Regions from separate parts of the Alistipes sp. i18-0019-D1 genome, predicted to be linked through region 1. Evidence: riboswitches for the same ligand, from Rfam matches in the RefSeq annotation. Region 1 holds a riboswitch; each other region holds the start of a gene.

Evidence for each region. Region 1 has a riboswitch for cobalamin ahead of ACGHP5_RS09920 (PL29 family lyase N-terminal domain-containing protein). Riboswitches for the same ligand answer to the same signal wherever they lie in the genome.
Region 2: linked by a shared signal. The riboswitch ahead of ACGHP5_RS08040 (PKD-like domain-containing protein) and the one ahead of ACGHP5_RS09920 (PL29 family lyase N-terminal domain-containing protein) in region 1 are both predicted to bind cobalamin.
Region 3: linked by a shared signal. The riboswitch ahead of ACGHP5_RS14635 (PL29 family lyase N-terminal domain-containing protein) and the one ahead of ACGHP5_RS09920 (PL29 family lyase N-terminal domain-containing protein) in region 1 are both predicted to bind cobalamin.
Region 4: linked by a shared signal. The riboswitch ahead of nrdD (anaerobic ribonucleoside-triphosphate reductase) and the one ahead of ACGHP5_RS09920 (PL29 family lyase N-terminal domain-containing protein) in region 1 are both predicted to bind cobalamin.

Annotation. Positions count from the first base shown of each region.
Region 1 is NZ_AP031424.1:2,385,652-2,392,866, forward strand. It holds gene ACGHP5_RS09905 (calcineurin-like phosphoesterase family protein) at 1-167, shown strand, start outside; gene ACGHP5_RS09910 (BACON domain-containing protein) at 185-2,944, shown strand; gene ACGHP5_RS09915 (S1/P1 nuclease) at 2,957-3,718, shown strand; cobalamin riboswitch at 4,003-4,204, shown strand; gene ACGHP5_RS09920 (PL29 family lyase N-terminal domain-containing protein) at 4,457-6,094, shown strand; gene purB (adenylosuccinate lyase) at 6,165-7,215, opposite strand, start outside.
Region 2 is NZ_AP031424.1:1,937,876-1,945,090, reverse strand. It holds gene ACGHP5_RS08060 (thymidine kinase) at 45-620, shown strand; gene ACGHP5_RS08055 (tetratricopeptide repeat protein) at 738-1,430, opposite strand; gene ACGHP5_RS08050 (carbon starvation protein A) at 1,411-2,883, opposite strand; tRNA gene ACGHP5_RS08045 (tRNA-Thr) at 3,015-3,089, shown strand; cobalamin riboswitch at 3,312-3,530, shown strand; gene ACGHP5_RS08040 (PKD-like domain-containing protein) at 3,701-5,497, shown strand; gene ACGHP5_RS08035 (YncE family protein) at 5,519-6,586, shown strand; gene ACGHP5_RS08030 (TonB-dependent receptor) at 6,596-7,215, shown strand, end outside.
Region 3 is NZ_AP031424.1:3,518,653-3,525,867, forward strand. It holds gene ACGHP5_RS14625 (TonB-dependent receptor) at 1-1,190, opposite strand, end outside; gene ACGHP5_RS14630 (DUF4465 domain-containing protein) at 1,272-1,415, opposite strand; gene ACGHP5_RS14635 (PL29 family lyase N-terminal domain-containing protein) at 1,431-3,041, opposite strand; cobalamin riboswitch at 3,223-3,436, opposite strand; gene ACGHP5_RS14640 (hypothetical protein) at 3,545-3,787, opposite strand; partial or broken gene ACGHP5_RS14645 (relaxase/mobilization nuclease domain-containing protein) at 3,924-4,468, opposite strand; gene ACGHP5_RS14650 (S24 family peptidase) at 4,744-5,160, shown strand; gene ACGHP5_RS14655 (hypothetical protein) at 5,348-5,659, opposite strand; gene ACGHP5_RS14660 (hypothetical protein) at 6,296-6,721, shown strand; gene ACGHP5_RS14665 (DUF4138 domain-containing protein) at 6,800-7,048, opposite strand; partial or broken gene ACGHP5_RS14670 (choloylglycine hydrolase) at 7,058-7,215, shown strand, end outside.
Region 4 is NZ_AP031424.1:3,679,635-3,686,849, reverse strand. It holds gene ACGHP5_RS15395 (putative transporter) at 1-42, shown strand, start outside; gene ACGHP5_RS15390 (hypothetical protein) at 137-502, shown strand; partial or broken gene ACGHP5_RS15385 (ATP-binding protein) at 522-734, opposite strand; gene ACGHP5_RS15380 (DUF2284 domain-containing protein) at 722-1,294, opposite strand; gene nrdG (anaerobic ribonucleoside-triphosphate reductase activating protein) at 1,436-1,906, opposite strand; gene nrdD (anaerobic ribonucleoside-triphosphate reductase) at 1,908-4,001, opposite strand; cobalamin riboswitch at 4,143-4,338, opposite strand; gene ACGHP5_RS15365 (hypothetical protein) at 4,506-4,721, shown strand; gene ACGHP5_RS15360 (antibiotic biosynthesis monooxygenase) at 4,796-5,185, opposite strand; gene ACGHP5_RS15355 (DUF362 domain-containing protein) at 5,199-6,176, opposite strand; gene ACGHP5_RS15350 (ECF transporter S component) at 6,182-6,694, opposite strand; gene ACGHP5_RS15345 (TonB-dependent receptor) at 6,706-7,215, opposite strand, start outside.

The DNA.
Region 1 (7,215 bases):
AATACGAGGCCAACTCCGACTGGGCGTCGTGCTGTTCGTCGCACATGTTCAGCGCGACCGCCTCGTCAGCCTCGTCGGAACTCGAAATCACCGTCACCGATCGTTTCGGCAACGTCTACTCCGAGCGGATGCAGCGTCCGAAAGCCTATGTGAAGAGCATGAAATAACCTGAAAAACGAAGACCATGAAAAAATACGGATTATGGCTGCCGGTACTCGCGGCATTAGTCGCGGGGGCCTGCAGTACGGACGAAACCCGGGAGGGGACCCTCGCGCTCAATGCCACCTCGGTCAGCGCCAACAAGCGCGGAATGACCTACGAGGGCGGCGACGTTACGTTCGAGGTCATGTCGAACGTCTACTGGGTGATCAACCTCGACGAGCAGACCGACTGGCTGACCGTCACGCCCCGTGCGGCTTACGGCAACCAGACGGTGAAGGTCACCGCAGCCCTCAATGCGGGGGCGCGGCGCTCGGCGACGCTGCATTTCGACTCGCTGGACGGCGTTACCGCACAGATCGAGGTAACGCAGGGGGCGTATGACGAACTGATCCGCTACGTCCGCACCGGGGCCGGGAACTCGGCTGTTGCGGAGCCGGTCGCCGTGGGCGGCTATGCGGCCTGGGAGGCCGACGGCGTCGGAACCACGGCCGTCGGGTTCTCCGGGGTGAACGCCTTCGTGTCGGCCGACAGCCCTTCGTCGGGCTACGACGGGGCCTCGGGCGGCAACAATGTCCTGCTGGACGTTCCGGCGGCTCCTGAAGCGGGGGGTGTGGCTGTCGTGCCGTCGTTTTCGGTCGATGGCGTGGCCACAAAAGGAGACGCCTATTTCCGGCTGAAGATCGGCGTGCTGGCTCCCGACGGCGACCTTCAGCCCGAACGGTTCCGGGTGCTGATCGGCAACGGCGGTGACGAACGGGTTCCTCTGCAATACGAAGTGACCGACGGCACGGGTGCGTGGCGGGAGGTGCAGGCGCGTTTCCGGGTCGGCGAAGATACCCCCACGCTCGATTTTCGGATCGAGGCTCCGGCGGGCGGCTGCCGGATCGACGATTTCCGGCTTTATGAGGGCAATGTCGGCGAAGGCGAGGAGGTCGTTTTCCAGGTCGGCGGCGACGACGGCGAGGAGCCTGGCCACCTCTATTTCGGCGACGATTTCTCGTGGGTGACCGACGTGTACGGCGGAACCGACTACATCGGGACCTATCCCACGCCGCTGACGGCCGAAACCTACTGGAACGGCATAACCGTAGCCAGCCACGGGCAGGAGGCCTACGACGCTCTCGTCGGCTCGGGCTGGAAAACCGATGACAACAAGCTCAAGGAGCGCGTTTACCTGCGCATCGGCTATGTGAAGATGGGCCGCGGTTCCAATGCGGCGGGCTGCGGCGGAGGCTTGGTGACGCCCGCGCTGGACATCAAGAAGAATTGCGCCTCGACGCTCAAGGTCTCCTTCAAGTGCTGCATCTATGTAGCCGCCAACGGTAAGTGGGACCCCTCGACCATGCAGGTCCGCGTGATCGGTCCGGGCACGATCAACGACGACGTGTCGACCGGGAAAGTCTTTGTCATGCAGACCGAACGGCCGGTCGAGTGGGAGGAGAAAACGCTGCTCGTCTACGGCGCGACCAATGCCACGCAGCTGGTCTTCGAATCGGTCGAGGAGACCAAGGCCAACCGCTGGTTCCTGGACGACGTGCAGATCGTCAAGGCCGGTCCTGACGACCAGCCTTCCGTCGAACTGATGCCGCTGCCGGCCCCCGTGGTGACGTTCGACCGGGCTGCCGCCACCGAGAGTTCCGTGCGGTTTACGTGGACCGGAGTCGCCGACGCCGCGGAGTACGAATATTCCTACACCTGCCTCAACTGCGGCGAGGTGGTCGCTTCGCGCAGCGGCAGGACCCCCGATACGTCGGTCGGGTTCTCCGGACTGGAGGCCGGGACCTCCGCACGCCTCATGGTGCGTGCCCTGCCGGCCGAGGGCGACAAGACCTACAAGGAGTCGCCCTGGAGCGAACCCGCCGAGGGCGAGGTGGAGTCGTCGGGAGGCGGTCTGCCCCGGCTGGCGACGCCCTCCGGCGTGACGGTCTCGGCCAACAGCGCCTACGGGTTCGAGGCCGCGTGGAACGGAGTGCCCGATGCCACGGACTACACTTATTTCGTGGAACTGCCCAACGGACGAACCGTCGCCACGGGCAAGACGTGGGAGCCTCATGTGCATGTCGGCGGACTGGCCGGAAAGAGCCTGGGGAATTACCCCTATTTCAACTTCCGCGTGGTGGCCAACCACATGAACTACAACAGTTCGAAGGAGGAGATTCCGCAGACCTTCCTTTCGTCGGAGTCCTCCGAAGCCGTCCGGGCCGACGTCGTGCCGTCGTCGTCCACGGTCTATTTCCAGGACGATTTCTCCTGGGCCGACCCCTGGAGCGGCAGCGAACTGCTGGCGACCAACACCGACTGGATCAATACCTATTGCACGGTCGACAAAATGATCCGCTTCGACCTGCTGAAAAACGAGGGGACCGTGTCCCTCAACGGCTGGGATTACGACACCGCCAACAAGAGCGTCTACACCCGTCCGGGTTATATCCACCTCAATTCGTCGTCGGCATTGGGCCGGCTGATCTCTCCGGCGCTCACGGACATCGCCGGTACGGACGACGTGAAGGTCAGCTTCGACGCCACCTATTTCTTTCAGTATTTCTCCGGTGCTGCCGATACGAACAGAACGCTGACGGTCAGCATCCAGGGGGCGGGAAGCATCGAGGGCGCCCAAAACGGGGTCCTCTCGTTCCCGCTGTCGCGCGGCAACGCCTGGGAGGGATTCTCCTTCACCGTCACGGGGGCCGACGCCACGACCCGCTTCGTGTTCGCCCCGGCAACCAAAAGCAAAAACCGCGTGCAGTTCGATAACTTCCGCGCTGAATCGTTAACCCGTTAACCGTTAGAACCGATGAAAAAAATGAAACTGTTCCTGCTGGTCCTCATGTTCTGCGCGGCGCTGCCGTCGCAGGCGTGGGACCGCACGCGCCACGATGCCATCGCCTACATCGCCGAATGCAACCTGACGCCCCGGGCGAAAAAGAACATCGCCCGCTACCTCGAACATTCGATCGTCTACTACGCTTCGTGGATGGACAAGTACCGCAGCACGCCAGAATTCCGCGACGTCGAGCACGTGAGCTACGTGGATGCCGACATGCAGCTGGTCGACACGCTGCGCAAGGGAAAGACCAACTGTGTCGTGGAGCTGATGCGCGCCGTCGAGCGGCTGAAGGACTACCGGAACATGAGCGACTCGCTCGTGCGGCTGAACCTGATGTATGTCATTCACATCGTGGGCGACATGCACTGCCCCTCGCACGTCAAGTATCCCGGTTGCAAGAGCGGCCGTGCGGACCTCAACGGGAAAAAGATGTCCTACCACGCGATGTGGGACTGGGGCGTGCTGGACGGCGCACACGGCTGGAGTTACAGCGAGTACCGACTGCTGCTGGATACCTTCTCCAAACGTGAAAAGGCTGCGATGGCCAAGGGTACGCCCCGCGAGTGGCTGCACGAAACGGCCGTCGCCTGCCGGGTGATCTACGACTGGCAGCGGGCCGACGAGACCTACGACAAGCAGTTCGTGATGGACACCTACCTGCTGCCCGAACGCCAGCTGATCCTGGCGTCGTACCGTCTGGCCGCCGTGCTCAACGATCTGTTCGGTTAGTGAGAGCCTCCGGGGATAAAAAAACAGCAGGGAATCTCACGATTGCCTGCTGCCCCCAGGAGGTTGCCCTCCTAAAACTACTAACCCAAACTTAAATAAATGAAGAAACCTCACTGCGGTTGCTGTGCCGCAGTTGACTGAAATAAGTACAAAGCGCGTGCCAAAGTCGCGCGCCGTCCGCCGGAAAAGGGCGCATCGTGGCCGGAACGCCCCGCGGCGCTGAACCGCGGGGCGCGTTCGGCGGAAATATTCCGCCGAATCGCTTGCTTCCTGCCGATAAAAGCGTACCTTTGCCGTGCAATGGTTTCCCCGTGGAGGGGAATTAAAAGGGAATGCCGTGTGAATCGGCAACAGTTCCCGCTGCTGTGAGTCCCGCCCGAAAGGGCTTTTTCGTTGCGGCATTCTTGAGCCACTGGTCCTCCTGGACCGGGAAGGCGCCGCCCCGGGGGACAAGTCAGAAGACCTGCCTTGCGCGATAGGGTGTTTGCTCCTGCGGAGAAAGGGAGTGCCTGAAGTCGCCGCCGGCGGTTTTTCCGTGCGTCCTTATTTGCTTCGGCCCTCTTTTTCCTGTTGCTGCGAACCTCTTCGGACAGACTTTTTTACGGTCGGATGAGGAAGTCGTCGCCATGCTTTGCCGGGTGGTCATGCCTGTTTTTGCCTGTGCGGTATTCTCCGTGAAGTCTGTCCGTTACGGACGGGACAGAACAGATGGAACCATTAACTAAAAAACGAAGCATGATGAAAAAATTACTTGTGATCTGCACCTGGGCGCTGCTACTCGGCGGCTGCAAGAGCGAATCCGGGGCCTCGGACCCGGACGGAGACAAACCCGTTCCCCCTCCTTCGGCCGAACTGTTGCAAAAGATCGAGGACCTGAATGCGGGTCTGGTCTCGCTGAAAGCGCTGGCCGGAGCCGTGTCGCAGTCGGAAGTGCGGTCGCTGGCCGAGACCGAAAAGGGCGTACGGCTCACGTTCCGCGACGGGACCGAAGTGACGGTAGCCTGCCGTGCGGAGGCTGCGGAAGCGCCGCTGATCGGCATTGCGGCCGAAGGGGACGCGTATTACTGGACGCTCGCCGCGGAAAAGGATGCACCGTGGCTGAAAGACGCTTCCGGCGAAAAGATGCCCGTCTCGGGACCTGTTCCCGTCATGGGACGCGATGACAAGGGCCTCTGGACCGTGACGACGGACGCCGCCGTGACGCCGTGGCAGATCGGGGACGCCTCCGGAAATCCGGTCGAGGCCACCGGTGACGAGTGCGTGGAGTTGTTCCGGTCGGTAAAGGCTGAAAACGGCCGGGTGGAAATCGCGCTGACGGACGGCGGGACGCTTTCGGCGGCGCAGATCAATGACCTGAGCGCTGCGGGGACGGCCAACTGCTATGTGGTTTCGGCTCCCGGGAGTTACGTTTTCAATGCCCGGGTGCGCGGAAACGGCGCCGGCGAAGGAGTCGGTTTCGAGCCGGCGATCGAACTGGCGGATGACATGACGGCCGACTGGCTGTGGACCGATTCCGAAGGACTTGTTTCGGGAATCGCCCTCGACAAGGTCTCCGGTGACATCTCCTTCACGGTCGGCGAAGGCAAGGGCAATGCGCTGGTCGCGCTGATGCAGGACGGCAGGGTCGTCTGGAGCTGGCATATCTGGGTGACCGACGCTCCGCAGACGATGGCCTACGGGAACGGGACGGTCTTCATGGACCGCAACCTGGGCGCCGTAGGTGCGACCGCAGGCGGCACGGACGCTTACGGCATGTATTACCAGTGGGGGCGTAAGGACCCGTTCTACGGGGGCGAGAAAACGGAAACTTCGGCCAATGCGTTTCTCGAGGCGAAGAACGGCACGGCGGTGAATCCCGCTTATCCGGCGCTGGGGTGGAATTTCAGCAAGAGTGCGACGACGACCGACGGGGCTGCCGCCAATCCCATGACGTTCTACAACAATAAGGTCGGAAACGGCTACAACTGGCTCGCGTCGCCGAACGCGACATTGTGGGGTGAGACCAAAACGCTCAACGACCCCTGCCCTCCGGGGTACAGGGTTCCTGAAACCGGTGCATGGGAGGATCTGATTGCAGGCCGCCAGTATATCGACGGCGTTTCGGTATGGGACGGAACGAATTGCGGTATGACCTACGCCCACGGGGGACGGACGGCCTGGTATCCGGCGCAGGGCTATCGCAATTACAGTTCGGGCGCCATCGTGGGCCTGCGCAGTTCGACCGGCGGTTCGGGGGCTTACTGGTCGGTGGAAGCCTCTTCGGCCAAATCCTATTACCTCTTCTTCCGCAGCAAACTGTCGAGCAGCGGTTCGATCAATAATGAGCTGGACAAGGAGCGTTCCTATGGCTATACGGTGCGTTGCTGCAAGGAGTAACGATCCGTTTGGAATGAATAAAGGCAGGACACTTTCGGGTCCTGCCTTTGTTTCCGATGCCGGTTCCGGTCTACCGGAACACGCCCGTGTAGGTCGAGGGCGAGAGGGCGCGCAACTCCTCCTTGACCGATTCGGCGACGTCGAGCGTTTCGATGAATGCCGCGATCGACTCGCGGGTGATGTGGGCGTTGGTTCGCGTCAGGGCCTTCAAAGCCTCGTAGGGCTTCGGGAAGCCTTCGCGGCGCAGGATGGTCTGGATGCCCTCGGCCACCACGGCCCAGTTGTTCTCCAGGTCGCGCGCCAGCGCCTCGGGATTGAGGATCACCTTGTTCAGTCCCTTGAGCAGCGATTTGAGGGCGATCACCGCATGGGCCATCGGCACGCCGATGTTACGCAGCACGGTCGAGTCCGTCAGGTCGCGCTGGAGGCGCGAAACGGGCAGCTTCGAGGCGAGGTGCTCGAAAACGGCGTTGGCGATGCCGAAATTGCCCTCGGCGTTTTCGAAGTCGATGGGGTTGACCTTGTGGGGCATGGCGCTCGACCCGACCTCCCCGGCCTTGATCTGCTGTTTGAAGTACTCCATCGAAATATAGGTCCACATGTCCCGCGAGAGGTCGATGAGGATGGTGTCGATGCGCTTCATGTTGTCGAAGATGGCGGCCAGGTTGTCGTAGTGTTCGATCTGCGTGGTGTACTGCGAGCGGCAAAGCCCCAGCGTCTCGTTCACGAACCGGTTGGCGAAAACCACCCAGTCGATGGCGGGGTAGGCTGCCCGGTGGGCGTTGAAGTTGCCCGTGGCGCCGCCGAACTTGGCCGGAACGGCGATGTCGTGGAGCATGACCGACTGCTTTTCGAGCCGCTCGACGAATACCGAAAACTCTTTGCCCAGCGAGGTCGGCGAGGCGGGCTGCCCGTGCGTGCGCGCCAGCATCGGAACCTCGCGCCACTGCTCGGCGAACGACGCCAAGGTATCGCGGACCTCCTCGACGGCGGGGTAGTAGACCCCCGTCATGGCCTCTTTCAGCGAGAGCGGAATGGCCGTGTTGTTGATGTCCTGCGACGTGAGGCCGAAGTGCACGAACTCTTTGTAGGCTTCGAGCCCCAGGGTGTCCATTTTCTCC
Region 2 (7,215 bases), 450 kb from region 1:
ATAACGATCGAAGAAAGTCATACCAGTACAAAGAATTACATTTTATGTTTTTAGAAAATGCCAGCCGCAAGGGCTGGATCGAAGTCGTGTGCGGTTCGATGTTCTCGGGGAAGACCGAGGAGCTGATCCGCCGCCTGAAACGAGCCAAGTTCGCCCACCAGCGGGTCGAGATTTTCAAACCCCGGATCGACGTGCGCTATTCCGAGGAGGAAGTCGTCTCGCACGACTCGAACGCCATCCGCTCCACCCCCGTCGAGTCGCCGCAGAACATCCTGCTGATGACAGCCGATGTCGACGTGGTGGGCATCGACGAGGCACAGTTCTTCGACCAGAGCATCGTCGACGTGTGCCGCCGGCTGGCCAACAACGGCGTGCGCGTGATCGTCGCGGGACTGGACATGGACTACACCGGAAAGCCGTTCGGCCCGATGCCCGCGCTGATGGCCACCGCGGAGTACGTCACCAAGGTCCACGCCATCTGCGTCCGCTGCGGCAACCTCGCCCACCATTCGCACCGCCTGACGAGCGACGAAAAGCAGGTGATGCTGGGCGCGCAGGACAGCTACGAGCCGATCTGCCGCCATTGTTTCAACCGCCTGGTAAACGGCGGAAAGGAGTAACCACCCGGCCGCAGGAGGGGGGGGGTGGGGTATGACGAAGAAACCGCAGTCCGGAAATCCGGGCTGCGGTTCTGTTTCTCGGGGCAGGGTCTCCGACTTCCGGCATGCAGGCGCCCGTCAGCGGGCGGCGCGCAGGGCGTCGACGAACCCGGGCCAGAGCACCCAGAGGTTCTCGGTCTGGAGCCACAGTTCGCGGGCCTGCGCGGCGGGCGAGGGGCGTTCGCTCCCGATGTCCAGCAGATAAGCTTCGTCGGCCGGATGTTCGTCGGCGGTAAATTCGGCGAACCAGGGCGCGAAACGCGTCCGGAAACGCTGCAACTCCCCTTCGGGCAGTTTTCCGCTGCGGCGGAAAGCCGACCACAGCAGCAGCACCTCACGCCCCGGATGCTTGTCCGACACGTCGTTGATCACCTCGTCGAACAACTCCTGCTCGTCCATGGCCAGGTAGTCGAAGGCCAGCAGTTCGCTCCCCTCCAGATGGTCTTCGGGATCGAGTTCGAGGAGCATTTCGAGCAGCGCCGCCGACATTTCGAAATCGTTGATCAGAAAGTGGTCGATGGCCGAGGCGAAGATCAGTTCGAGTGCCGCGCGCGAATTGCGGTGGTTCCATTCGAGATTGACCTCCTCGTCCTCGGGAATCAGTTCCGCAAGGCGCTGGAAAGCCTGGAAACGCTCGTTGCAGGCTCCCTCTATATCGCCGGCGGCCTGCATCTCGCGGGACCGGGCGAGAACTTTCGCGAAATTATAGGGTCCTTCGCCGACCACCTCGAAAGTCTGGTCGGGCGTGGGTTCAAGATATGCCTTTTGCATCGTTGTCTTTGAGTTTGAGGATCATGGCGACAAGTACCGCCAGCGTCACGCCTCCGCCCAGCAGGTAAGCCGCCGTACGGTTCTGCATGCCCAGCATCAGCGGCGAAACGAAAATATAGCTGGCGCAGACGTAAGTCATGACGAGGGCCGGGATCAGTCCCACCCACACGTTGCGCCCCCGGTGGCGGAGGTAGGCGACGATCATCCAGAGCGTCACTGCCGCGAGGGTCTGGTTCATCCACGCGAAATAGCTCCACATGGCCTGGAAAGGCAGTCCGAAGATGATCAGCAGACCCAGTGCGAAGAGCGGAATACAGATATAGATGCGTTTGCGCAGCGTACGCTGTTCGATGCCCATGAAGTCGGCGACGATCAGTCGTGCGGAGCGGAAGGCCGTATCCCCCGAAGTGATGGCGCAGGCCACCACGCCGAAGATGACGAAGACGGCCAGCACGGGACCCAGCGTCTTGTTGGCGATCACGTCGATCATCACGGCCGCCTGCCCCCCGTATTCGGCGATGGCAGCGTTCAGCCCCGCGACATCGCCCCAGAAGGCCATGGCGACGGCAGCCCAGACGAGGGCGATGATAGATTCGGAAATCATCGCGCCGTAGAAGACCGAGCGGCTTTCGCGCTCGTTGCGCATGCAACGGGCCATCAGCGGCGACTGCGTGGCGTGGAAGCCCGAAATGGCGCCGCAGGCAATGGTCGTGAAGAGCATCGGGACGATCGGGAAGTCCTTCGCATCGGCGATACAGTTTTCGAAGGAGGTGAATTCCGGAATGGCGTATTCGCCGCTGAAAAGCAGCACGACGAGGATGCCGACGGCCATGAACAGCAGCGCGAAGCCGAAGACCGGGTAGATGCGGCCGATGATCTTGTCGACGGGCAGCAGCGTGGCGGCGATGTAGTAGACGAGAATCACGCCCAGCACAATCAGCAGCAGCCACGAGAAACCGCCGAAGGCGATGCCTTCGAGCGCCGGAACGTCGAGGCGGTTGGCGATGAGCGAGGCGGGCTGCGAGAGGAACACCGCCCCCACGAGGATCATCAGCCCGGCGGAAAAGAGCCGCATGACGAACTTCATGCCGCCGCCGAGGTAGACCCCGGCCGTCTCGGGAAGGCTCGCGCCGTCGTGGCGCAGGGAAATGACCCCGGCGATAAAATCATGGGCCGCACCCATAAAGATACCACCGAAAGTGATCCACAGAAACGCGACCGGACCGTAGGCCGCACCGAGCACGGCACCGAAAATCGGACCGAGCCCCGCAATGTTGAGCAGTTGGATCAGGAAAATGCGCCACCGGGGCAGGGGCACGTAGTCCACGCCGTCGTAAAGGCGGCTGCAGGGCGTCGGGACCGCCGGGTCGATGCCGACGAGCCGTTCCAGATAGCGCCCATAGGTGAAATATGCGGCCACCAGCAACGCCAGGCACACCAGAAAAGTAATCATCGCAAAATAGCTTCGGGTCAGTTTTAGCGCGAATATAGCAAGAAAAGCGAGAATTTTCGCAAAATTGTTGCGAGAAAAAAATATTTTTCAGATATTTGCAGTCCCAAAGGGAACCTCGGCGTTCCCGAAAGGCTGAATTAGCTCAGCGGTAGAGCACTTCACTCGTAATGAAGGGGTCCCGAGTTCAAATCTCGGATTCAGCTCCAGGAGGCGTGAGAAAGGGGAGAAAGCACGCCATCCACTGCAAAAAGTCTTATTTGTCGTTGACAAGTAAGACTTTTTCGTTTTCAGGCGCCAGGGGGGGGGCAGGCGTCCGCCGCCCGTCCGGCGGGCTGTTACGCCCCCGGAAACGCCCGGAAATGAATCCCGGGCGGCGGGACCTTCGGCATAAAATTCGGCCGCCGCGTCTTCTTTTTCATCTTTTTTCCATACCTTTGCCGTGCAATGGTTCGCCGAACGAGGCCCCCGGCCCCGGGCGATTAAAAGGGAATGCCGTGAAAATCGGCAACAGTTCCCTCTGCTGTAAGTTCCTGCCGCCGAAGCGGCACATCAGACCCCGACAATCTCTTGCCACTGGTTTTCACGCGACCGGGAAGGCGCCGGGGCCGGAACGAGTCAGAAGACCTGCCGCTGCAATGGTTTTACAATCCAGGGGGAAATGGATCGTGATCGGCCGGAAAAACGGTTCCAGGCATATCCCCGAATGTAAAATCAGGTTACTGCGAAATTCCGGCCGGACGCATGCCGTGCGCCCGGCACGAATGCGGATCTTTCGGAGATCCGCAAAGATTGGTTGAACGATTTAAACGAAGAGGATATGAGCTGTTTTTTCAGTCACGCCGGACGGACGGCGATACCGGTTCTGCTTTCGGTATTGCTGGCTGCCGCAGCCTGCAACAAGGACGGAGAGATCACGCTGCCGGACAGCAAACCCCGGATCACGCTCGACAGCGAAACTGGCGTTTACGCGGCCAAGATCGGTCATACGGTGACGATCACGCCGACCGTGGAAAACGAAGGGGATGCCGCATACAGCTGGACGATCGACGACGAGGTCGTTTCCACGGAGCGCGTGTTCGAACACGCGTTCAGCGAGGAGGGCCGCGTCTACGTGACCCTGCGGGTCGAAAACCGGGCGGGATACGACGAGAAGGAGGCGCGTATCGACGTGAACCGGCTCGCTCCTCCCATCATCTCGCTCATCGTGCCGCCGACGGGGCTATACGTGCTCACGGGACGGGAATACACGTTCGCACCGGAGGTGCAGAACGGCGAAAACGCCCGTTACGAATGGTATCTGGACGACTCGTCCGTCCCGGTCTCCACCCAAAAGGACTACATCTTCATGCGTACCCGGCCGGGAGACTGCACCCTGCGGCTGACGGCCGCCAACGAGGACGGCACGGCCGAGAAAACGCTCGCCGTGCACGTCGTGGACGTCATACCGGTCCGCATCGCGTTCATCCCCTCTTCCTACTCCGCCGACCCGCTGGTGCGGAGCGTATCGCTCGGGCGGACGCTGTTCCTGCGGCCGCAGGTGGCCGACGCCGTCGGACCGGAATATACGTGGTACGTGGACGGCACATTGCAGGAGGGCGCAACCGACCGCATGTTCGCCTTCACGCCGGAGAAGGAGGGCGAATACGAGGTCACCTTCCGGGTGACGGACACGGACGAAAGCCCTCTCGCGCCCCTCTCGCGCCATATCACGCGCGCGTCGTCGAAGCGAATCACCGAGGAAACGCTCCGGGTGACCTGCTACGAACGCGAATCGGAGCGCGTCATCACGACGACGGGACAGCCCGCGGCGGACCGGGTACTCGAATTCCTGCCTGCGCCCGGACAGTTCGTCAACGAAAAGGACATGGCCGGATATACCGGCCAGAAAACCTTCGAGGAGGCCCGCCTCTACGCCGAAAACCGCTTGAAAAAGGGAGAGTTCGTCTCGCTGGGCAACTTCGGCGGCTACGTGATCCTCGCCTTCGACCACAGTGTGGAGAACAAGGGCGGATACGACTTTTCGATCCCCGGCAACCAGTTCGAAGGCAGCAACGAGCCGGGCGTCGTGTGGGTGATGCAGGACGTCAACGGCAACGGCAAACCCGACGACGAATGGTACGAACTCCGGGGCAGCGAGACGGGCAACGAATGGACCACCCAGGAGTATGCGGTAACCTATTACAGGCCCGGCGGCCCCCGACAGGGGGTGAAATGGACCGACAACCTGAACCGGAGCGGGCAGGTAGCCTACCTGGAGCAGTTCCACCCGCAGGACTACTACTACCCCCTGTGGCTCGAAGAGGAGTCCCATACCTATTACGGCACGGGCCTGCGGCAAAACACCACGCAGGACCCCGGCGGAGACTGGTCGAACAACTCGTTCGAATGGGGGTATGTCGACAACGCGGGCAGCGACAACCTGGATTCTTCGGGTAAGACCGGGAAGACCTATTTCAAGATCGCCAACGCCATGACACCCGACGGACAGCCGGCCGGATTGCGCTACATCGACTTCATCAAGGTGCAGAGCGCCGTCAACGGCAGCGCCGGAGGACTGGGCGAACTCTCGACCGAAGTCGCCGGAATGGCCGTCGACGAGAACCTCAACCGATAGCCTCACTCCCGCTCCCGACGCATGAAACGATTCCTACGACAGATTCTGACAGCGGCCTTGTGCCTCTCCGCCCTGGGCGGCTGCATGAAGTGGGACTACGGCCGCACGGAGGATTTCTCGGCGACGGAACGAGGTCTGTTCATCGTCAACGAGGGCATGTTCCAGTACGGAAACGCCACGCTGTCGTATTACGATCCGGAAACGAAAACCGTCGAAAACGAAGTTTTCTACCGGGCCAACGCCTTCAAGCTGGGCGACGTGGCGCAGTCGATGGTCCTGCACAACGGCGTGGGATGGGTCGTGGCGAACAACTCGCACGTCGTGTTCGCCATCGACCCCGACACCTTCCGCGAGGTGGGACGCATCACCAACCTCACCTCGCCGCGGTACATCCATTTCGTTTCGGATGAAAAGGCCTACGTCACGCAGATCTGGGACAACCGCATCTTCATCGTCAACCCCAAACGTTACGAAATCACGGGACATATCGAATGCCCGGACATGACGGCGGAATCCGGCTCCACGGAGCAGATGGTGCAGTACGGCAAATACGTCTTCGTGAACTGCTGGTCGTACCAGAACCGCATCCTCAAAATCGACACCGAGACGGACCGGGTCGTCGGTCAGCTGACCGTCGGCATCCAGCCCACGTCGCTGGTGATGGACCGGAACAACAAGCTGTGGACCATCACCGACGGCGGCTACGAGGGCAGCCCCTACGGATATGAAGCCCCCTCGCTGTACCGCATCGACCCCGAAACGTTCTCCGTGGAAAAGCAGTTCCGGTTCCGGAAGGGGGACACCCCGTCGGAGGTGCAGCTCAACGGCACGCGCGACACGCTCTACTGGATCAACGACGACGTCTGGCGCATGCCCGTCGCCGGAGAGCAGCTTCCGGTGCGCCCGTTCCTCGAATACAGGGAGACCAAATATTACGGACTGACGGTCGATCCGGCCAACGGCGACGTGTACGTCGCCGACGCCGTCGACTACCAGCAGCAGGGAATCGTCTGCCGCTATACGGCCAAGGGCGAGCCTGTCGACGAATTTTACGTGGGCATCGCGCCCGGAGCGTTTTGCTGGAAATAACGGGAGAGCATGAAAACAACCGCCTTGTTTCTTTGGATTTTGCTGTTCCCGGCGCTGCTGCGGGCGCAGGGCCAACCGCTGCCGTCCGCACCGCCGGAAAACCCGCAGAACGCCGGCGCGGGGGAGTGGCGCGGTAAAGGCGCCATCGCCATCCGCGAAGTTCCGGTCTGGGGCCGGCGCCCGATGAAAAGCATCGGCATCGAGGAGACGAAATTCGACTCGGCGGTCCTCAAGGAGAACATCGCCCTCTCGATTGCCGACGCACTGACGTTCAACGCGCCGGTTTTCGTCAAGCAGTACGGCCGCGCAACCCTCTCGACGGTATCGTTCCGCGGCACAGGCCCGTCGCACACGCAGGTGACGTGGAACGGCATGCGCATCAACAACCCGATGCTGGGCATGACGGACTTTTCGATGATCCCCTCCTATTTCATCGACGACGCCTCGCTGCTGCACGGAACCTCGTCGGTCAGCGAAACGGGCGGCGGACTGGGCGGACTGGTGAAACTCGCGACCACGCCGGCCGCGGCCGACGGATTCGGACTGCAATATATCCAGGGCATCGGCATGTTCAGGACCTTCGACGAGTTCCTGCGTCTCGGGTGGGGCGACGAGCGCTGGCAGGTATC
Region 3 (7,215 bases), 1.1 Mb from region 1:
AGGTTGACCGATGTGGCTATGGCTCCCAGCAACGTATAACGCCTCGGTTCGATGAAATGCGCATTGAACATATCGGTGCCGTCCGCATCGAGTTTGTTCCATTGGAAATCCGCGGACAAATTCGCTGTCCACCACGGGGTGAAAGCGAACAGATTGGCTGCCGTAACATAGACCTCCTGCTGCCAATAGTGATTATCCATCGGTTGTACGGTACTTTCGGGCGGCATGACGTAATTCATATAGTCGTTGGCGTATTTGGCTTGGATTTTATAGCTGTAGAAATCCGTCACCTCTTGCCTTAAGGAGCCCTGAAAGAAAAAATTACGGTCTTTCTGCCGGTCTTCGTTCAGCAATGAAATACCGTAATCCTTTTTTACGGCTGCACCGGGATAGCCCCGCTCGGAGTTGTAGAAATATCCTTTCGCCTGCCATTCTCCGCGCTTTACCTTGCCGAAAAGAGCAGCCTCGGCGCGAAAAAACCAGACATCCCCGTTGCGCCTGACTTCGGTGGTGTCATAGCCGCCGTCCTTATGGTAGCGAAATTTGTATTTGCCCGATGTGTTCAGGTATTCGATATTGGCCGACGACGAAAGGTTTTCGCTGATTCGGTGCTCCCAAAGGGCGGAAGCGTTGATAAGGTCGAAGGAACCGCCTTTGAGTTTCACATTGAAACGGTTTCTGCGCCCGCTCTCGAAAGCAGGTCTGCGCGTCACCATATATACCGCACTCGCCGAGGCGAAGTCGCGTGCGGACTGGAATATGTCGCTTTTCTGGCCGTTATAAACGGATACCAATTCCATGTTGTCGAGCGAAAATTTACCGAGGTCCACCGTCCCGTTCTGGGCATTGCCGATCTGTATGCCGTCGTAGAATACCCCCACGTGCTGGCTGCCCATACTACGGATGTTGACGGTTTTCAATCCCCCGATACCTCCGTAATCCTTTATCTGCACACCGGAAAAATAGCGCAACGCATCCGATACGGAGTGTGAGTTGAGCCTTTGCAGCTTCTCGCCGGAGAGGATCTGTGCCGGGACAATCGCCTTGTTCTGCTTTCCGAGCACCGTCACCTCGTCAATGGCCAAAACCCGGACCGAATCCGGGATTTGACCTTTTTCGGCCTCTTGAGCATTGGTAGTGCCGAAGGCGAGAAAGATGTACAGTACTGAAATTACCGATATTCTTTTCACTTCGTGATAGCGCTTGTTAATTAAGGAGTGCCGGGATTTTCTTACCCCGGCACTCCGGGTGTTGTCGCAAATGAGGGCCGGTTATTCGAACCTCACCGCCAGATCGTCCCACGCAAAATATGCCGGCTGGCTGAACCCATAACCGTTATCGCTGTCGCCTGTGACGTTGAATTCGATGCGACTGACTTTTCCGGGTTCGGAAAGATTCCATTTCTGCCAGTCGATGACGCAGCAGCGACGCTACCACTCGACGGTAATGTCATCCACTGCATAATAGGCAGGCAGCGAGTAACCGTAACCGTTATCGGCGCCGCCAGCCTGGTTCAGCCGAAGCGAAACGATCGGCCCCAGTTCGGAAAGATCCCATTTCGTCCATGTTTTCGTGATGGCCTCGGGCGTAGCGAAAATCATCGTAATGGTTTTGATTTCGTTGCCGTCGGCATCGAACCCCGTAGCGTAGAAGGTTACGTCTTTGGTCAGTTCGGGCGACAGTCCGTTGCCGGAGGTGGCAACCGAGTAGAAATAGCAGGTCGAATTGACGTACAGACTTCGGATCGTCCGTGCTTTATTGTCGGCAAATTCGAGAATGGGACGTCCATCACCGTAAGGAAAGTCAAAATCCAAATAGCCGAATGTCGTCAGGAAATTATCGGAACCATTGCGGCCTCCGCCTGTCATACTATCCTCTACTCCGTCGGGATTGTACACATACAGATCGTATAAATAACTGCCATATTTACTCTGATCCAGCGAATTGGAATTATAGGAGCATACGAACCAAGGATAGCCCCATCCGTTCATGAAGCCGGTAGGACGGCCAGTAGTGAGCTGCGTGGTTTCATCGACCCAGGCATAATCGTCTGGACTCCCTAATTGTGTCGTTGAATATTTTCCGGGGTTATAGTTGCAGGCGACCCATTTGGCCCAGTCGCTACCCTCGAAGGTAATTGTATAGCTATGCGTATCCGCCGCACTTACTGTCAGTTCTGCCATGCACGAGAAATTCCCGGCCATTCCGATCAAGGCGATCACACCCTCCGTTTCTGCATAGCTGTTCGCTTTGGCCGGCGCTACAACCGTCAGTACATTGCCTTCGACCGAAACTTTCCATCCGTCGGGTTTAGTCCATGTCATCCGTTCGACACCCTTGCTCTCGATCGTAAAGGTCTGCGTCTCATCGTAAACGAATATGCCTCTCTTTGCGGAAATCGCGAGATTCAACGCACCTTGCATGGGAATTTCGAGTTTTCCGCCGTCGACAAGCGTAAAGACCGCCATACCGGGGTTCGAGACCGTATCCACCGACTCGAACATCGAATCGCCATCCGTTCCTTCAGCCCTGACACCCATCGAAGTCCATGTAGTACCATTGTCGATCGACATTTCCCACTCCTTGGTTTCGGTATTGATACGCAATTTCGGGGACACGGCATTCTGTCCGGGGGCGCCGTCCTCACCCTGCGCCTTGATCTTTTCGCCGTCGACCAGTATGAAATCGCCATCGAGCGTCCAGTAATAAAGGCCGTCGCCATCTTTTTTCACCGAGACAGCGGGAGCATCAATTCCATTTTTTCCGTTGGTGATCGTGGCGGTTTCACCATTGGAGAATGTAATTGTGTATCCGTCATTATTTTTGATGACGGAGGTCACAGTTACATTCTTTTGTAAAGCATCGACCAGTTTTTGGAGTGCATCGATATCGGTGTTAGCACTCTTCATGGCCTGCTCCATAGCTTCCATGCGCGAATCGAGGTCATCGACCGCCTTCCACAAATCGTCGTCGTCATACGAGCAGCTCCACATCGCAACGCCGAACAGGGCGATTGCCAAAAGGGTAAATAGTTTTTTCATTCCTGTTGTATTTTAAGTTTGACAAATAAAAAATCAACCGTATCCTTTCGGGATACGGCACAACAGAAATTCAAAACGGATTTACACCTTGGCAAGGCTGTCGGAAGCCTCGTATTAGACCGGAATGCCGGATGCAGGGGAAATCGCAGTTTTGATTTTCACCCGTACACCCGCAGGTTGCAAATCTTATAAAGGCATCGGCAGGTCTTCTGACTTGTTCCGGTTTTACGCCTTCCCAGCCTTGCGGCCAGTGGCAAAGATTGTAAAACCTTTTGCGCCCCATGTCCGGGGCAGGAACTCACAGCAACGGGTATTGTCGCAGATTCTCACTGCATTCCCTTTTCATTCCTCATCGCGCAATCGGCGATTCGGAAACCTTTGCGACGGCAAATATACAAATATTTTTTAATTCGGTATCTTCGATACAAAAAAATGCAATCCTGTATTTTGGGCATTTTACAGTTATGAATCATGCTTATCCAATTTGAGATTTTTAAGAATAATTACTTTTTTCTCAATTGCCCTGCATCTTGGAGTAGCTCATACGCTTTGCGCTCCTTGATAGTCGCCTGCTCCAACTGATCGGCTCGAAGTTTCACGCCTGTTTCATACCGTTCGACCCGATTACGAATCGTATTGCGGACGGCCTTGCGCTTGTCTTCGCGGAATATTGCTTCCAATTCCGTCAGTTTCTTTTCTCCGATTCCCCCGCACATCTTTACATAACGGTATTTCAGGTCGTTCACGGCCAACAGCCGATTGTTTTCTGAAATTCGGTAGATGAATGCGCCTTGCAGGAAAATACATTACCCGTGCAGGAGCATCGACACACCTACACGCTCGACATTAAATCCTCGAAAACCTTACTGACAATGTTTGTCAGATCTTCGAACCGGAGAACTCGAAGCCGTTTTTCGAGAACAGAACACCTTGTTTCAGGTCAGTATTTCCGCAATATTTATAGCGGATGCCGATACCCTGTTCCCATAATTTGCCGTCCAGTTTGATTGCATCGTAGATTGCGTATCTGGCCTTGTCCGGTTCGCATAGCCGCTCCCTCCGCACGTCGTCTTTCCCGGCGCTGGATACAGCCCGTATTTCCCGGTCAGCTCCTGGCAGACCTCGGCGTTGCGGAGCTTGATATTCTTGTCCGAAATGGTCTGTCCGTCATTTCCGACCTTGTTGTAGACCAGGTGGCAGAGCGGATGGGGCCGGTCGAGATGGCGCACCAAAAGATATTGCGTATCGGTGATGCCCATCTTCTGCATGTACTCCTTTGCGATCTGCGTCATCGGGGCGTCGGTCATGCGCGGAGCGCCCTTGGGTGAAAAAGAGAGGAGGATATGCCCGGCGGTGTTTTTCAGCCGCGGGTTGAGAAAGATCTGGTATTTGAAGTCCTGCACCATGTTCTTCACTTCCGGGGACATGACGCCCTCGGCGTCCAGTATCCGGGATTTCGGACTACGTTTGCCGATGCAACAAAGGCACGATATTTTCGTTTGTATTGCGAACGAACTCCGCAGGGAGTACCGAGGAAACGACGCAATTTCACACTACACAGCCGGTAGAGCCGGCAAAAGCCCCGCTTAACTATTTGTCGAAACGACGACACGATGCCCGACTGCATTGCGTGCCGACACCCTCGTATGCCCCTGCGCCTTAATTATGCCCGATGAATACGCATTTCGATATATACGGTCTCATGACGACAACCGTCGAACCGCTGCCCTACGTCAGCGAGGGCATTCCGGCGGGATTCCCGTCGCCGGCCGCGGACTATATCGGCGACCGCATCGACCTGAACGAAGTCCTCATACTGAGTCCGGGTGCGACATACTATGCCCGCGTTCGGGATTACTACTTGGTCGAGGAGGAGCTGGAGCAGGGCGACGGCATCCTTTTCGACACGCGGCTTGCACCGCGCACCGGGGACCTCGCGTTCTGCGAGGTCTGCGGCGAACGGATGCTGAAATATATCCGTAAACGGGGGCGCGAGCTATGGCTTCTCGGTGGCGGAACGGACGACACGCTTTCGGTCGACGGCGATATCGAAGCGCTGGCTCGATCCATCCGTCGTTACGGAAGAGGCCGTCGCGGCTCTGCTGACCGTATACCCTGAAAAGGAGATGACGGCATGGCCCGTCAGGCCGAAGTTCAACTACGGAGACCCTTGCGACGAAGGCATCATAGAGCCGGTCGCGGAAATGCAGAAGCCCGGACTCTGAGCGCAAGGCCGCATGGGCTTCATGCAAAAAGAGGGGAGACCGATAACGGCCTCCCCTCCGGCAATGAGTCGCGTCACTCTTCTAATACATGAACTCTGCCAGTGCTTCGACGAGCAGTTTGAGGAGCTGCTCGGCCGTCAGAGGGTGTGACGATTTTCTGAATATGCGGTCCATCTTCGTCCGGAGCAGTTCGAAGAAACGGTTGGCTTCGTGAGGCGGCATTTTCTTGACCGTCATCACCATCAGCCAGAGCGGAACTTCGATATAGGGCGGCTGGATGAAGAGCTCGAGCAGTTCGTCGGAGTGATGCCTGTAATCCAGATAACTGTTTTCACAGACTCCGTACAGCGGCAGAATGATTAACTCGTAGACGTTATGATGCGTTCTGCGCATATCGCCTTCTTCATAAAACCATACGTCGATCTTTTTGGCGCCGACTATCCGGTACGGATTATAATTGTCTCTGCTCATTTCATGAAAAGCCCTTTATTTCCGAATAAATGCTGTTGGCCATATAATCGCGTAATTCGCCGCGGGTCGAAAGCCGGCAGAACCGGTATTGCGCCGGCAAACGCCGGCCTTTCGAGAAGTTCTTCTGGTCCGTCGAGCACGATTCCAGTCGGATCGAGTTCCCGTCGTGTCTGTCGTAAAGACCCCATAAGGATTCCGCATCAGGACATCGGGGATCGTCGGTATGGAAAAGATATACCTCCCCGACTTTGAAATTGCAATGTTTCACCGTCATTCGTTTGGGCTGTTTTATAGTTTGTGCGGCAAAGATGGATGAAAGGCAGAGACCTTGCAAGAATATGTGGAACCATTCCAATATTTTATTTTAGCAGATACTCCGAGTTGCTAATAAAAAAGCAACTCGTGGATGTCTGTACGACTTTATCGAGTTCTGATTTTTAGGGGCGGAGGGGGCCGGCCTTAAGTTCCAAACTTCGGGACAATACGGAAAATCTCGAATATGTGAATTATGTAAATTTAAGATAAGGATAATGTCATCCGTCTTAAAACTTTACAGTTATGAAAAAGGATAACGAGAATCCCTATCGCCCTTATCGTGTGGTAAGCGTCAAAAAGATCGACCGCTGGTTTTTCGAGAAGCACGACCATCGCAGAACCCATGCGAAAATCTATCACTCAATCATTCGGCCCAAGTTCGGGATTTGTGAAAACACGTTTCTCGACTACCGCCACGAACCCGACGAATTGCTGGAACTGTTCCGGCAGTCGGTCAACGTCGAATTTTCGATGTGGCTTCCGACCATGGAGGTCAAATACATGGGACCGGTCGAAGCCGACCGGTTCAGCCTGATACTTTGGGATGCGTTCGACAAGGCTTTCAAACGTATATTCAAAGAGGAACCGGCTAGCCGGATAGATTCTGAAAAGTTATTGAAGCATCTGATAATCTGTTTGGGAGAGAAATCACCCGTCCTGGTGGGGTGACGCAGCGCGTTTATGAAAGGAGGGTGCTGTTCGAATTTCGGACAGCACCGGTGTTTTCATGGATCAGTCAATTTTATATTATAACACCTTGGTATTCAAAATCTCTCGGCTCGGAATTTCGATAGTCTGATGCCGGGCTCCGTTTTTCTCGATGATTTCCACTAAAAGTACCTTGTCATCGGAGATCGTGAGTATAGGAAGCGTGAATACCGTCCGCTGACGCTGATACCCCCCCCTCACGACTGCCGGATCGTTGCAGATGCGCAGGATTTCGAGCGGCGTCTGCTGCTGCGCTGTGCGTTTCGAGAGTTTGCGATCCGCTACGATGAATTGTCATGCTGCCATCTGCTCAATAATTTCGACATTCCCATCGGCATCGAGCATCCCGAGGGTGAGTGTCCGGACATTCCGAGCGCTACGCAGTGGACCTCGGCCATCGACCTGACCAACCGCCGGGCCTACTTCAAAACGGCTTACAACAATACGATACGCTG
Region 4 (7,215 bases), 1.3 Mb from region 1:
CGGGTGCTGGCGGCCCAGCTTTTGATACTGATATTCGGTTAAACACAAAAAGGTGCGGTAAAGACGGACGCGTTACTGCCGTAACAGGCCGGAAGAGATTCGCAGTCGGCCGCGCTTTTTTCAAAAACGAACGCTTATGAATATCGTACTGTATGGAGTTCCGGCGAAGACCGCCGGCCGGATCGCAGGCCAGTACGGCCTGAAGGTGATCAACTCGCCCGACAAGTTCGACGCATCGGGAACGATGGTGCTTGTTCCGCCGATAAGCACCCCGCGCTACCTGCTGGCATTTTACAACGCCATGCTGCGCCACGAGGACGATGTCGATGCGGTCATCATCTGCGGCATCGAGTCCTGCGAAGCGGCCTCGACGGTGCAGTACTGCACGCCTCCGGGGAAATTCTTCTCCCTGAACGGCGGGTTGGACGAGGAAGAACTCCTCTCCGAGCTGCGCCTGATCCTCGATTCCCTCTTTGCCGAGGGCAATCAGCTCAACGTCTGACCGCGCGTCAGGCTTCCTGCAGGTCGGCGGCGTAAAGCGGAATGCCGATGCTTTCGGCCTGTACCTGCAACAGCGGCAGGGGGATCCCGTGCATGGACGAGCGGCGCGTGCCGCGGTCGACGGTCGTCAGCAGGGCGACGATCTCGTACCTGCCCGACCGGACGGCCCGCCACAGGGCGTGCGCCGAATCCTTGCCGCCGCTCCAGTTGAAAACCGCCCTTATCCGTTCCATACGACCGATTCTGCGTCGTGGAAAAATCCGCATACGAGCGTCAGGTACTCGGGCATGCGGCCCCCGCTGCCCCACTTCAGCTCGATTCCGAACAGTTCGGAGGCCGTGCGCGCCACGTCGAACCCGCAGGCTTCGAGCGACGGCCGCACCAGTTCCGGATGGCGGCAGGGCCTGCCTTCGGGGCGCGTGCAGCTTCCCTCGGGACAATGGATGCACGTTCCGACGTAGGCGAACGACCGTCCGCCGTATTGCCCTTCCATCTCCAGCAGCAGCCGTTCGAGCCGCTGTCGTTCGGGAAGGATCAGGCGTCCCGCTTCGGAGGCCGGGAGACCCGGCTCTTCGGGCGTGATCCTGGTGGCGACGAGCAGGGCCGTGCCGTAGCGCGTGACGTACTCCCCTGCGTCGAACCCGAACGGCGGGCATCCCCAGCTGCGGCCGTAGTTGCCGCACTCCCGGCAGTAGCCGCCCACCCGTTCGGCGTCGCGGAAGCGGGCGACGTAGTCGGCGGCGGGCAATTCCGCCGTGAAATCCGCGGCGGTGTATCGAAACGAATGATCCATACGGCAAAGTTATGAAAAAACCGCCCATTCCGGGCGGTTTTCGCGATATTTGCCGTGGGAGCCGGCCGTAAACCGTTGCATGGCAGACAACGCTGAACTAATCTCTGGATTTCCGGCTCCCACCGGCAAAATGGCGTCGCGTCACGGCTTGCGCCGGAACAGCTCCGTGATGTCCTCCATCGTCCCGTCCTGTCCGACCCGATAGAGCCGCTGGTTGGTCGCCGGTGCCGTCAGCGGACCCAGCGCCTCGACCCATCCGCCCAGCTTGACGTAGTCGAACGCCGCGGACTCGAAACCCTCCGGCAACTCTTCCCGGCCCGAGTACCACGCCGTGTGCAGCACCGGATAGGTTTTCCGCACTGTCTTTGCCAGCCGGGCGATCTTGTGCGGCTCGGCGTCGCCGCCCATGAATGCGACGCAGGTCACCGAACGTCCGTAGCAGGCCAGCAGGGCCAGCAGCTCCGCGTCGTCGAGTACGCGCCCCTCGTCCGTCTGCAAGTGCGGGCTGTGGCATCCCGGGCAGCGGTTGGGACAGCCCGTGATATTGAACGCCAGCGTCGTTTCGCCGGGAATCTCGGCGAACACGATGTCGAAATTGTGATACCGCACCATCCTACTCCGCCTTGGCGTAATAGCGGCGCGCCGCCTCCTGCTGGCGCGCCGCCGAGAAGTTCGAGACGCGTTTCATGTAGCCGATCACGCGCGTCAGGTAGTCCACGTCGTCCGAGTGGCACGAGGGACACTCCTTCAGGTAGCGTTTGTCGATGTGGCCGCACTTGTTGCACACCGTGTTGGGGATGTTGAACGTGAAGTAGTTGCACCCTTCGGCAGCCGCCACGCGCAGCAGGTGGCGGTATTGCTCCTTCGAGAGGTGCTCTTCGAGGTTCATGTGCAGGGCCGAGCCGCCCGTGAGGCGGTCGATGTAGCGGCGTCCGTGGAGGCGGAACTTGTCGATGACGTTCAGCGACTCGTCCTCCACGACGTAGAAATAGGAGTTGTAACAGTCGCGCGGCACGGCATACCCGTCCTCGCGGTCCCACTTGGCGTGCTTCACGCCGACGTTTTCGGCCGGGATCATCTCGCAGTTGAACATCACCTCCTTCGAGCGGTATTTCTTGTTGTAGCGCTCGACCAGCCCCAATACCCCCTGCACGAATGCGGCGTAGTCGTCGTTGTCGTCGATGCGGATACCCAGAAATTCCGCGGCCTCGACCAGCCCATTGACGCCGATGGTCAGATACTGGCGCGAAAGGTTGATGTACCCCGCGTCGAAGAGCGGCAGCATGCCCTTGGCCTTTAGTTCCTTGAGATTCTCGTTGTAGGCTATCTGCACCTTGTGCATCAGGTCCACGACCTCCTCCAGATGGGTGAGGTAGTGCATGCCGTTCTTCACGGCGTGCTGGATGCAGCGGTTCAAGTTGATCGTCAGCACGCTTTTCGATCCCGTCGAGACGCCTCCCGCGCCCAGCGTGTAGCTGAACCCGTTGTCCTGAATTTCGTTCCGCAGGCGGCAGCACGACGACAGCGAGTCGGCGTTGTCGCTGATGTAGGTGAAGAACGAGTGCCCCGCGGCGTACATTTCGGCCGTGAAGTCGCCCCACTCGCGGTCCATCGCGTCGCCGTCCTTCGTAAGCAGCGCCATCGTCTCGACGGGGAAGGTCAGCACGGTTTTCGTGCGTTCGCGGTTGAACCACGTCATGAACCGCTTTTGCAGCCACGACAGCGACTCCCACCGGGGCTTCGAGCCGTCCGGAAAGACGAACTCCCCGAAGAGCGATTCGAAATAGTAGCGGTCGTAATAGGCGACGTTCCAGAACACGGCCTGGAAATTGCGTGCCCCGGTGGGCTGGTTGATCGAGTAGACGATCTGCTCGAAGCAGTCGGTGATCATCTTGTCGATCGTGCGCCGTTTCTTCGAGAGGTCGACCACTTCGTCGGCGCGCGTGTAGTAATCCTCGCCGTACTCCTGCTCGATGAAGTAATTCATGTACATCAGGAATTCGGGCGTCGCGCAGGCCCCCGAGAGCATCGACGAGACGATGAAGACCATGTTGACGAATCCCCCGCAGAACGACTTGAGGTTGGTCGGGCGCGTCGAGTTGCCGCCCACCGACAGCGTGCCGCCCAGCAGCCACGGGTACATCGTGATCGAGGCGCAGTAGTTGGCCATCGACGTTTCGTCGTTCTTGTAGATGAAGTGGTTGTTCAGCAGGCGCAGGTATTTGTCCGACAGCTCCTTGCCGTACATCTCCTTGATGCGGTCGGTCAGCAGGCGGCGGTTCAGGCGGATGAAGTTCTGCTTGGGCAGCTCGCCGATCAGCGTGGCGATGTTCTTGTTCTCGACGTTGGCGTTGGCGTCGTATTTCGACCCCGTCGCGGGGTTCTTCGCGTCGCAGTAGTTGATGAGGAATTCGAGTTTTTCGCGGTCCTCGCGGTCTTCGGTGTGCTTCTGGCGGTAGAGCATGTAGCTCTTGGCCACGGCGAAGTAGCGTTCGGCCATCAGGGCCACCTCGACCTGGTTTTGGATCTCCTCGACCGACATGCCGTCCGAGACGCGGACGCGGCTCAATACCGACGTGAGGTCGTCGTCCGTGGCGTAGCCGCCCACCGAGAGGAATGCCTTGCTGATCGCGCGTTTGATCTTTTCGACCGAAAAGGCGGCGCGTTTGCCGTCGCGCTTGACGATGTAAATTTCCGAAATACCCATATCTATCCCATATTTGTTTGTGTTCCGGCACTGTGCGGGGTTACGTTCCCTCCTGCGCGGCAGCCGCGGGAAAGGTCGTTCCTTCCTTGAAAAACGTATCGGTGTAAAAATGGTCCGGGTATCGCCCTAAATCCCGAAGGCGGATACCTTTTCCGGCAAGGCAGGTCTTCTGACTCGCTCCTCCCGCACGCCTTCCCGGTTTTCACCAGTGGCTCAAAGAGTGTGCGGAACGCAACGGAGCTTACAGCTACGGGAATAGTCCCTGATTTTCACAGGAGTTCCCTTTTGATCCCGGGCCGGCAGCCGCCGGCGGAGAACCTTGCACGGAAACAAATATAGGGATAGTTTCCGGCAAAGGGAATACCCGCCGGGGCTTTTAATGAACATTTTGTGAACAAACACGCGTTCCGGCTCCTGTCCGGCTGGGTGGCGCAGCAGGCGGGAAAACCGCCCGTCGTGGTATCGTTGTTGCGGCGGACCGGGGAACGATTAAATCTGAAAGCTATGGGAAAACTTGAAATCCGGAACGACCGCACGGTCCTTTCCACCGAAAACAACGGCTATGCGGGCAGCGAACGCGACGAGAACCTGATCGAGGAGGACCTGGTGGACACGGAAATCCCGGTCGACGACCGGATTCCGGACGGGATCGACGAAATCGTCGAGGACGACCGTCCCGTCTACGACGAGGAGGGCTACCGGCACGATCCGGGCGAGTGACCCCGCCCTGCCGGGGATAAAAAAAGGACATCCCCTCCTTTAGGGATGTCCTTGCTCCGGCCGGACCGGGATTGTCATTTGATTTTCAGTCCGGGAATCAGCGGCACGGCGTCGATCAGTTCCAGCGACTGCACCATGTCGAGCGTCCCCTGCTTGTATTTCTGAAAATGGGGCGTGCCGATATGGTGTCGGTAAGCGGCTTCGTCGGCGTATATCTCAAGAATCGTCACGATTTCGGGACGTTCCTTTTCCGTCACGGCATAGAGCGTCAGCACACCCGGTTCCAACCGCATCGAAGCCTCGATTTCCTCTTTCAGCAGGGCGTTGTACTCCGTCACGCGGGCCGGGTCGACCGTTATTTTCGACAGCCGGACCCTGTTTTGTTCCTGCGCGGGCGGGTTCGGTCTTCCCGGCACCGGAAGCGCCGCAACGAGCGCCAGCAGGGCGATCAGATACTTTCTCATGCCGCCGCTTCCGCTATTTGTCCAGGTCTGCCAGTTCGTACCGCCGGCTGCCGACGCCGATGGCTTCGGCGTGTTCGAGCGTGTGGATGCCGTGGCGCGATTCCATACGCTCGATCAGGTGTACCTTGCCCTCGTCGGGCGAGGCGTAGACCAGGTCGACGCACGCCTTGTCCAGCGCCACGGGGTCCAGCGAGGCGAGGATGCCGATGTCGCCCATGCGGGGCGGCTCGGGATGCGCGTCGCAGTCGCAGTCCACCGAGAGGTTGTTCATGACGTTGATGTAGAGGATCCGCTCGCCGCAATGGTCGGCGATGGCCTTGGCCGCTTCGGCCATCGACTCCAGGAAATCGTCCTGTGCGGGCAGACTGCTCCACAGTTTCTCGGTGTCCTCGGTCTTTCCGGCCGAGTGAATCCACGCTTTTCCGGCCGACGAGGCGATGCCGATGGAGATGTTCTTGATCGCGCCGCCGAATCCGCCCATCGCGTGCCCCTTGAAGTGGGACAGCACGACGACGAAATCGTACTGCGGGAAGTGTGAACCCACGATGTCGTACGTGAGGTGTTTGCCGCCCTCGACGGGCAGACGCACTTCGCCCTCGGCGTCCATGATGTCCACCGGGGCGATGGCCGTGAACCCGTGGTCGGCGGCGGCTTTCAGGTGGTCTTCGGTCTTGGCGCGTCCGCCGCCGTAGGCCGTGTTGCACTCGACGATCGTGCCCTTCACCGACTTCACCAGATCGCCGATCAGGGCCGGTTGCAGGAAATTGTTGCCTCCCGGCTCTCCGGTCGAGAGTTTCACGGCGACCTTCTTCCCTTCGGCCTTCCGGCCCAGGGCCTCGTAGACGGCTTTCATTCCCGCGGGCGAGATGTCGCGGGTCATGTAGACTTTGGCGGGAGCCGCCTCCGCCGCCTTTTTGTCGTTGCCCGACGCACAGCCGGAGCCTGCGGCCGCGAAATGCAAAACAAAGGAGATCATACAGATTTTTTTCATCATGACTATTTGCGTATTACGTACTTTATAAAGAGGTATCCGCCGAACACCTGCAACAGCATGCCGGGAATCCCGATCCGGAAATCCTGCACGGCGGCCGTGAAGCTGCCCGTCAAGGCCCATTCCCCGGCCGATCCGACGACCTGGTAGAACAGCACGACGGCGGCGAGCAGCGCCACCGACACACGGTTGAACCGCCGGGCGGCATACCCTGCGGCCCCGGCCAGCAGCACCGATTTCACGAGGATCGCCGGCAGCGCCGCGACGGTGGGCATCCCGAACAGCGCGGCGTTCACGAGCGGCGAAGCGAGGGCTGTCAGCAGTCCCGTGCGCCAGCCGTATTTGTAGGCGCCGACGAGCGTGAAGAAGTAGATCGGCAGCATCGTGGGGCCTCCCAGCTGCACGAGATGGCACAACTGCGGCAGGGCGATGTTGCCCGCCGCGAACAGGGCCGCCGCGAGGTATGTCCGCGTCTCCCGGTAGCCGGTCGAATAGATTGTTACAGATGTTGTTTTCATGGTTATTTCAATTAAAGGTTTAACTTCAGACCGCCGAAGACCGTCGCCCGGGGCATCGGGTATCCGGCATTGATTTCATAACGTTCGGCCAGCAGGTTTTCGCCCCGGACGAAGATCGTCAGCAAACGGCTTACGCGCAGCGACGCCCGCAGGTTCCAGAGCACGAATCCCGCTTCCCGGACTTCCGGATCGGGAGCCGCCGCCGTGTAAAGCCCCGCGACGTATTGCACGCCTGTCGACACCGACCAGCGGCCCTTTTCGAAATCGCCTCCGGCGTAGAGTTTGTGTTCGGGCGACGCCGGCACGGGATACTCCATCCGCAGCCAGCTGTAATTGGCATTGACGCTCCATCCCCCGCCGATGCGCCATGCGGCGTCGGCCTCCGCGCCCCAGTTTTCGATCCGGGCCTGGTTGAGCAGGATGTTGCGGCCGTCGGCCCTGCCGCGACGGATGATGTCCTCGCCCTTGATATAAAAGAGGTTGACGCCGTACGACACCCTTCCTCCGGCCAGCCGCTGGGT